2 regions of the Xenorhabdus bakwenae genome follow, and region 1 is predicted to be linked to the other one. Evidence: riboswitches for the same ligand, from Rfam matches in the RefSeq annotation. Region 1 holds a riboswitch; the other holds the start of a gene.
What was found. A riboswitch is a leader RNA that binds a small molecule or an ion and turns the genes downstream of it on or off. The one in region 1 is predicted to bind thiamine pyrophosphate.
Positions count from the first base shown of each region.

Region 2: linked by a shared signal. The riboswitch ahead of thiD (bifunctional hydroxymethylpyrimidine kinase/phosphomethylpyrimidine kinase) and the one ahead of thiC (phosphomethylpyrimidine synthase ThiC) in region 1 are both predicted to bind thiamine pyrophosphate.

Region 1 covers NZ_CP119194.1:3,300,930-3,305,828, forward strand. Annotated here, with positions in the region: gene thiC (phosphomethylpyrimidine synthase ThiC) at 1-1,817, opposite strand, end outside; TPP riboswitch at 1,964-2,088, opposite strand; gene nudC (NAD(+) diphosphatase) at 2,252-3,019, shown strand; gene hemE (uroporphyrinogen decarboxylase) at 3,126-4,190, shown strand; gene nfi (deoxyribonuclease V) at 4,195-4,884, shown strand.
Region 2 covers NZ_CP119194.1:501,205-506,103, forward strand. Annotated here, with positions in the region: gene PXH59_RS03010 (amino acid permease) at 193-1,557, shown strand; gene cspE (transcription antiterminator/RNA stability regulator CspE) at 2,346-2,555, shown strand; TPP riboswitch at 2,678-2,770, shown strand; gene thiD (bifunctional hydroxymethylpyrimidine kinase/phosphomethylpyrimidine kinase) at 2,815-3,612, shown strand; gene fbaB (class I fructose-bisphosphate aldolase) at 3,670-4,719, opposite strand.

The DNA of each region.
Region 1 (4,899 bases):
CCACACATGGAACAGAAGTGGGCAACTTTGCCGGATTCCTGCGGTAAGGTTTCATCGTGGTAGGCGCGGGCGGTGTCAGGATCAAGTGCCAGATTGAATTGATCTTCCCAGCGGAATTCAAACCGCGCCTTTGACATCGCATTGTCACGGATTTGTGCTCCCGGATGGCCTTTGGCGAGATCTGCCGCATGGGCTGCGATTTTGTAAGTAATCAGGCCTTGTTTGACATCCTCTTTATTGGGCAGCCCGAGGTGTTCTTTGGGCGTGACATAACACAGCATGGCACAGCCAAACCAGCCAATCATGGCAGCGCCGATGCCGGAGGTGAAATGGTCATAACCTGGAGCGATATCGGTCGTCAATGGTCCCAGAGTATAAAATGGGGCCTCGTGGCAGTGTTCGAGTTCTTCCGTCATATTACGGCGGATCAGTTGCATTGGGATATGCCCGGGTCCTTCAATCATGACCTGAGCATCGTACTCCCATGCGATCCTGGTCAGCTCGCCAAGAGTATACAATTCTGCGAATTGGGCTTCGTCATTGGCATCCTGAATTGAGCCAGGACGCAACCCATCCCCCAAAGAGAGGGAGACGTCATAGGCCGCACAAATTTCACAGATTTCGCGGAAGTGGGTGTAGAGGAAATTTTCTTGGTGATGGGAAAGGCACCACTTCGCCATAATTGAGCCGCCACGGGAAACAATACCGGTCAGGCGTTTGGCGGTCATCGGGACATAACGTAGCAGCACGCCAGCATGAATAGTGAAATAATCCACGCCTTGTTCGGCCTGTTCCAGCAAGGTATCGCGGAACATTTCCCATGTCAGGTTTTCTGCGATGCCGTTGACCTTTTCCAGTGCCTGATAAATCGGGACAGTACCAATGGGAACCGGGCTATTGCGTAGTATCCATTCGCGGGTTTCGTGGATGTAGCGTCCGGTGGAGAGATCCATCACGGTATCTGCGCCCCAGCGGGTAGACCAGATCAGTTTTTCCACCTCTTCTTCAATAGAGGAGGTGACGGAGGAGTTACCGATATTGGCATTCACTTTCACCAGAAAATTGCGACCAATAATCATCGGTTCAGATTCAGGATGATTAATGTTGGCGGGAATAATCGCACGGCCGGCAGCAACTTCCTGACGGACAAATTCGGCTGTGATGTTTTCCGGTAAGTTGGCACCGAAACTTTGCCCTGCATGTTGCTGGCGCAAGACTTCACTGCGAATGCGCTCGCGCCCCATATTTTCACGCAAGGCGATAAATTCCATTTCTGGTGTGATGATCCCCTGGCGTGCATAGTGCAATTGGGTGACACACTTACCCTGCCTGGATTTCAGTGGATGTGGACGATGGTGAAAGCGCAGGTGATCCAATCCGGCATCAGCAAGGCGTTGTTGGGTAAAATCAGAACTGAGGGCTGAAACAGGTTCGGTATCATTGCGTTCATCAATCCACGGCTGGCGGATCTTAGGTAAACCCTTCCTTACATCCAGTATGGCAGCAGGATCGCCATAAGAGCCGGAAGTGTCATAAACCGGGACAGGTTCGTTTGCCTCAAATTGGGGATTTTCTTTCGTGCCCCCAATGAATGTGGGAGAAAGTTGGATTTCACGCATAGGAACCTGAATATCTTGGCGTGAGCCTTCAAGGTAAATGCGCTTTGAATTGGGAAAAGTCACCCCTTGAACGGAATGGATAAATGCTTGTGCCGCATCTCTTTGAACCTTACGTGGCCTCGCTGGATGGGCTTTAGGCGAGATATCAGCCGTTGGAATAACCGTATTCGAAATAACGATATTGTTGGACTTAGACATAGCAAATTCCTGACTGTGTTATCGCCTGTCTCATTGTTGATCAGGCTTAAGTTGAGAAAATTGCTTGTCTGGAGCTCGCAGGGAGTAATGGTTGGGGCTGATTGGTATTTGTACATGATTGCATAAATGTACAAAATACTGGCAGCGGAGTGATTACTCTTGTTCCCTTCGCGGGTATTAGCCCGATCAGGTTCTGCGGATCCCGAATTAACGGTCTCAGCCTGTGTCCATCGTGATATACGTTGAACGCTAGGCACTCCGACAAGAAAAAACACCCCAAAGTATAAAGGGGATTGTGAAAACTACAACCCCGTTTTTGGGCGCATTTGTTTTGACATTACTGTGACGCCTATTTAAGAAGAGTATTCACCAGTGCGGTTACTATAACGAGATTGAAGACGTCATAAATCACATAACCCATGATGGAACAGATTATGCAACAAAAACTGACAGGTAGAGAACAAGGCTGGTGGATTGTCAGTCTTGAGAATCGGGTTTGGCTACCACAAGGAGAGTTACCTTTAGGTACGGCCGGTCAATGGTCATTGCAAGGCCATATGGCAAAACCCATCGGTGAGTGGTTGGGGGAGACGGTCTGGTTGGTTCGTCAGAAAATGGCTTCAGATATGTCCTCTCCCCGTTTAATTGCTGATCGGGATGCTAAGTTATTTCAGTTGGTTGGGCGTGGTGTTCAATTGGCTGAGTTTTATCGTTCACATCACTATTGTGGTTACTGTGGTCATGAGATGCAGCATAGCCAGCGTGAATGGGCTTGTTTGTGCCACCACTGCCATGAACATTATTATCCACAAATTGCACCCAGCATCATTGTCGGTATTCGCCGTGATGACCATATCTTGCTGGCACAACACCAGCGTCACCGTAATGGGATTCATACCGTGCTGGCCGGTTTTGTTGAAGTGGGGGAAACGCTGGAGGAGACTGTGCATCGTGAAGTGATGGAAGAGAGCGGGATTACGATCCGTAATTTGCGTTATGTCGCCTCCCAGCCGTGGCCTTTCCCGAATTCATTGATGGTAGGCTTTCTGGCCGATTATGAGAGCGGTGAAATCAATATTGACCCCGCTGAACTGATCAGTGCAGATTGGCACCGTTATGATAATCTTCCCTTGATTCCTCCCCCTGATACGATTGCCCGCCGTTTAATTGAAGATACGGTGGCGTTATGCCGTCATCAGTAATCATCACGTTATGGGAGGTTATGCCAGAAGTTCAATTTCAGGCATGTTAAACTGCGCCAGTTTTTTCGTGTGTTTGTCGTGCATAAATTAATCAAGGGAGCTTGTCATGAATGAGTTGAAAAACGACCGCTATCTGCGTGCCTTATTGCGTCAGCCCGTCGATATCACCCCGGTATGGATGATGCGTCAGGCCGGTCGATATTTACCTGAATATAAAGCTACGCGTCAGGCGGCGGGAAATTTCATCTCGTTATGTAAAAACACCGAATTGGCTTGTGAAGTGACTCTCCAGCCCTTACGCCGCTTTCCGCTGGATGCCGCTATCCTGTTTTCTGATATTTTGACTATTCCTGATGCGATGGGATTAGGGCTGTATTTTGAAACGGGAGAAGGGCCACGTTTTCATTCTCCGATTCAGAATCATGCTGATGTAGAAAAATTGCCTGAGCCTGATCCCGAACTGGAGTTAGGCTATGTTATGGATGCCGTGCGGGCTATTCGTAAGGCATTGGCAGGACAAGTGCCTTTGATCGGGTTTTCTGGTAGCCCGTGGACATTGGCCACATATATGGTTGAAGGCGGAAGCAGTAAGGCTTTCACCAAAATTAAGGCCATGATGTATGCGGAGCCTGCTACATTGCATATGTTACTGGATAAATTGGCAAACAGCGTTATTTTATATCTGAATGCGCAAATAAAAGCTGGCGCTCAATCTGTCATGATTTTCGATACCTGGGGTGGGGTTTTGTCTCATCGAGATTATCTGGCGTTTTCCCTGCAATACATGCATAAAATTGTTGATGGATTGATCCGCGAACATGAAGGCCGTCGTGTGCCTGTGACCCTGTTTACCAAAGGGGGAGGGCAGTGGCTTGAAGCGATGGCGGCGACAGGATGTGATGCGCTTGGTTTGGATTGGACAACGAATATGGCTGATGCGCGTCGGCGCGTTGGAGATAAGGTCGCCTTGCAGGGTAATATGGACCCGTCCATGTTATATGCCCCGCCAGCACGAATTGAAGAAGAAGTGTCGACAATTTTACAAGATTTTGGTGTGGGCAGTGGGCATGTTTTCAATTTGGGGCACGGTATTCATCAGGATGTTCCGCCAGAACACGCAGGCGCATTCGTTGAAGCAGTACATCGGCTTTCAGTAAAATACCATCAATGATTTTATGATTGATACAAAGGCATTACGTCAGGAACAGATAGAGAAATCACGGCTGGTTATCCGCCATGATGCTTTTTCTGCGTCTTTCACGCCAGATTTTACGCCGAAGTTCATTGCGGGTGCTGATGTTGGGTTTGAAAAAAGCGGTACGGTAACCCGTGCCGCCATTGCGGTATTGCAATATCCTTCACTGGAATTGGTTGAATACCAAATTGCCAGAATTGATACGGTACTTCCCTATATCCCCGGTTTACTCTCATTTCGTGAATATCCTGCACTGATAGCTGCATGGCAAAAATTAAGTTTGCGGCCTGATTTGGTGATGGTGGATGGTCAGGGCATTGCCCATCCTCGGCGTTTTGGTATCGCCAGCCATTTTGGGGTCTTCGTGGATGTTCCCACCATTGGGGTGGCAAAAAGCCGTTTGTGTGGTGAACATGCGCAGGTAGGAGAGGTTCTGGGTGATCGTCAGCCACTGATGGATCACGGTGAACAGATTGGTGTCGTATTGAGAAGCAAAAAAAGATGCAATCCGCTCTATATTTCCCCTGGACACAAGATCAGTATTGATAGTGCGGTCTTTTGGGTTGAGCAGTGTATGGGGGGATATAAACTGCCTGAACCCACCCGTTGGGCGGACGGGATTGCCTCAAATAGGTTGTTTTTTAAGCAAACAATGCAGAAAAATCTATAATTGTGGCGGAAAAGT
Region 2 (4,899 bases), 1.2 Mb from region 1:
TATATAACTCAATCATATATAATATGTTGAAGGAACTATGTTGAGAAAATTTGAACTCAACAAATTTTGCGCAATGTAAGAATTTGAGAAGAGTTGGAGGATTTCTGGCTCTATTCAGGTACAACGGTTCAAAACAACAAATAAAACAGCTTCTAATGAGACGGGTTCTAAGCATCGTAAAAAGAGGATTAGATGGCAGAACAACAAGAACAACAATCTACGCTTAAGCGTGGTTTAAAGAACAGACATATTCAGCTTATTGCTCTCGGCGGTGCAGTAGGTACGGGGTTATTTTTAGGTATTGCCCAAACCATTAAAATGGCTGGGCCTTCAGTGCTCCTTGGGTATGCACTCGGCGGGTTTATCGCATTTTTAATTATGCGCCAACTGGGCGAAATGGTTGTTGAAGAGCCCGTCGCAGGGTCATTTAGCCACTTTGCTTATAAATATTGGGGGAATTTTGCCGGTTTTCTGGCAGGCTGGAATTATTGGGCAATGTTTATTTTGGTTGGAATGGCAGAATTAACGGCTGTTGGCATGTATATCCAATATTGGTGGCCGGACTTTCCAACATGGATTTCTGCGGCAATATTCTTTGTACTGATTAATCTCGTCAATCTAATTAATGTTCGGTTATATGGTGAAACCGAATTTTGGTTCTCTATCATTAAAGTCAGTGCCATCGTCGGGATGATTATCTTTGGAAGTTATTTGCTGATTAGCGGTAATGGTGGCCCACAGGCAAGTATCACCAACTTGTGGCAGCAGGGCGGCTTTATGCCAAATGGGATTTCTGGCTTGATTATGGCGCTGGCTGTGATCATGTTTTCATTTGGCGGGCTGGAAATGGTCGGCATTACCGCAGCAGAAGCAGAAAATCCTGAGAAAAATATCCCAAAAGCTACTAACCAGGTTGTTTATCGCATCTTGCTGTTCTATATCGGTTCATTGGCTATTTTGCTGTCGTTGTATCCGTGGGAGAAGGTGGTAGAAGGCGGCAGCCCATTCGTTTTGATTTTCCATGATCTGGATAATTTCTGGGTAGCGAATGCGCTGAATGTGGTGGTACTAACGGCGGCGTTGTCGGTTTATAACAGTGGAGTGTATTGTAATAGCCGGATGCTGTATGGTTTGGCTAAACAAGGCAATGCGCCTTATGCACTCACAAAAGTTAACAAACGCAATGTCCCTGTCTTGTCTATTGGTTTATCCGCGCTGGTAACATCAATTGGTGTATTGATTAACTATGTTATGCCCGGTAAGGCATTTGAGTTGTTAATGGCATTAGTGGTAACAACTCTGGTCATTAACTGGATTATGATTTGTTGTGCTCATTTGAAATTCCGTTCAGCTAAAGATAAAGAAGGTGTCAAGACGAAATTTCAGGCACTGTGGTATCCATTTGGAAACTACCTGTGTTTAGTATTCCTGGCATTCATTCTTGTTATTATACTAACGATGCCCCCAATTCGTATTTCAGTCATCTTGATGCCGTTTTGGATTGGTGTCTTATGGATTGGTTATTTGATTGTTCGCTCAAAGAAAGCCAAGAGATAAGCAGATTAGTTGCTAATCCACGCCATGTTTTTTCAGCCGGGTATTATGCCCGGCTGATTGTCAGTGATAAATAATGCATTACCGTTATTTTATGTAACTAAATGCCATTCTCTGGTGAATTCTATTTTTAATAAAATATTATTTCTGTATTTTCTCCATAATACAGAATAAGAATGTTTATACTCTTTTTTTGACAATGTAGTTTTATTTTAAACGCTAACTACTCCGGCGAAATGCACTTCATGAAATCAATAAATCGTATGAGGATGATCATACGGATGAATAGTAAAAAGTCATCCCACAAATATTATAATTGAACAATATTTAATAAAGGACAAACAAAAAGTAAGCTGATTACATGTAAAGCGGCTATATTGTACGTTCAAAAATAATAAGTGAGATTAACCATAATTTTTACAGCTACCTAAAATGAATTTTGTATAACAATAACTCTCTGGCCTACACCATAACTGATAGGTAAAACAGTATTATATATTAGTCTTATTAAAGATATTGTTTTGGGTGAATTTTTCTTTTTACGTTTATTCATGGGGTTATGCGACTTAAAGGTTATTGAGTAATTTCAAATCGGAATGTGAATTTAGAGTTTTAAATATGTGCGTTGTCTCCAGCACCTGAAAAAAATGGCTTGCGATTATATAAAGAGTATGTGATAAAACACATGGGTAAACGAAGTAAAGTTCTGTTAATAAATAACAGTAACTAATACTGGTTTGTTTATTTTGATGCCAATAGGCGAATAAAGTGAGTCAAAGGAAATTTTTGAAATGGCAAAAATCACTGGTACTGTGAAGTGGTTCAACGAGTCTAAAGGTTTTGGTTTTATTACTCCATCTAATGGTAGCAAAGATGTATTTGTACATTTTTCTGCTATTACGAAAGATGGGTTTAAAACATTGTCTGAAGGCCAACAAGTTGAGTTTGAAATTCAGGATGGTCCTAAAGGTCCTGCTGCTGCAAACGTTAAAACTTTATAGTAATAAATTTAATTTAGCGGCTATCTGATTGCTGGTTAAATCTATTTATCGTTAGTTTAGTTTTATTATCTGGCGATAACCTATTGCAAATATCACTCTATTGGGATACTAATAGAGTGATTTTTTTTGACTCGGGGCGTTCTTTATTGAACTGAGAAGTACCCGTATTCCCTGATCTGGATAATGCCAGCGTAGGGAAGTCATGGTATCTCTTATTCCGATACCCGCTTTTCTTTAGCTGGTGGCAGGAATCACCATAATGAGAATTAACTCACTGACTATCGCAGGAACCGATCCCGGCGGTGGTGCCGGCATTCAGGCCGATTTAAAAACCTTTTCTGCGCTTGGAGCCTACGGCACGACAGTTATCACTGCGTTGGTTGCGCAAAATACACTGGGTGTACAATCCGTGTATGAACTTGATCCCCTCTTTGTTGCTGCTCAGTTAGAGTCTGTGCTTTCAGATGTCAGGATTGACAGTGCCAAAATTGGTATGTTGTCGAATGCGGCTAATATCGCTGTAATAGCAGAGTCGTTGCAGCGTTATCCTATTCCTTACATTGTACTGGATACTGTTATGGTAGCGAAAAGCGGTGATCCTTTGTTATCACCAGAGTCTGTTTCCGCAATGGTAGAGCAATTACTGCCGATCGTCTCTTTGATCACCCCTAATTTACCGGAAGCAGCAGCTATATTGAAATGTGATATTGCCAATACTGAAGATGAAATGTTATGGCAGGGGCGTGCATTACGTTCAATGGGATGCCAGACAGTTTTATTGAAAGGCGGACATTTAAATAATGAGGAAAGCCCGGATTGGCTTTTTACCTCGGACGGGGAGTGGCGTTTCAGCGCTCCCAGAGTCAATACACGGCATACTCATGGAACGGGTTGTACTTTATCCGCAGCACTTGCTGCATTACGCCCCCGGTACTCTGATTGGCAAAGTACGTTGCCGGTTGCCAAAACATATTTACAAAAGGCGCTGATGCAGGCGGATAGTTTGCAGGTTGGTCATGGCATTGGGCCAGTCCACCATTTTCATCAATGGTGGTGAATTTTTGAATAATGGGGATGCAAAGATCCCCATTTTGAACGTACTGAATCTAATGGATTAGGCGATGGTAATTTTCTTATCGAGATAAACATCCTGTACGGAGCGGATTAACTCAACGCCCTCTGTCATCGATTTCTTGAACGCTTTGCGGCCAAGGATCAATCCCATTCCCCCGGCACGTTTATTGATAACGGCAGTGCGGACAGAATCACTTAAGTCATTGTTTCCAGAAGCACCACCTGAATTGATTAATCCAGCGCGTCCCATATAACAGTTAGCAATTTGATAACGAACGAGATCAATCGGATGTTCAGAGGTCAAATTGCTATAGACGCGTTTATCCGTGTGCCCGAACCCAATAGCAGTATAACCACCGTTAGTTTCAGCCATTTTTTGTTTAACGATATCAGCGCCGATCGTTGCGGCCAGATGATTCGCCTGGCCGGTTAAATCGGCACTGGTGTGGTAATCAACCCCATCTTTCTTGAAAGCGGAATTACGCAGATAAGCCCATAACACAGTGACCATACCGAGTTCGTGAGCGCGTTCAAAGGCGGCTGAAATTTCTTCTATTTGGCGGCGTGACTCGGGAGAACCATAATAGATTGTTGCACCTACTGCAACGGCACCCATGTTAAATGCCTGTTCGACACTGGCATACAAAGTTTGATCATATTGGGCGGGATAGGTCAACGTTTCATTGTGATTAAGCTTAACCAGAAACGGGATCTTATGGGCATAACGGCGAGAAACAGACGCCAGAACACCGTAAGTTGAAGCAACACAATTACAGCCTGCCTCAATCGCCAGTTCAACGATATTTTTGGGATCAAAATAGAGAGGATTGGTAGCGAAAGAAGCGCTGGCGGAATGTTCAACCCCCTGATCTACCGGCAAAATTGAGAGATAACCCGTACCTGCCAGGCGTCCATGATTCAATAAGGTTTGCATGGAGCGAAGAACAGTATTGGGGCGGTTATTTTCGAGCATGACTCTATCAACGAAATCTGTACCCGGAAGATAGAGATTGTCACGTGGAATGGTATTACATTGATGTTCCAATAAACTCTCTGCGTCTTTTCCTAACAACTTAATGATATCAGTCATGATTAACTCCAGTTTGCAAAAGGCGCTACTGATTGTTGTTTATATTTGAGCTGATCACAAGACAAGTGGAGAGGGAAGCCGTAGTGGATCGCTTCAGTTAAGACAAATATTGCTAAAATTTAACCATGTTATATGACTATAAAGTGAAATAATATTTATCTGGTGTGGTGATAAATATTG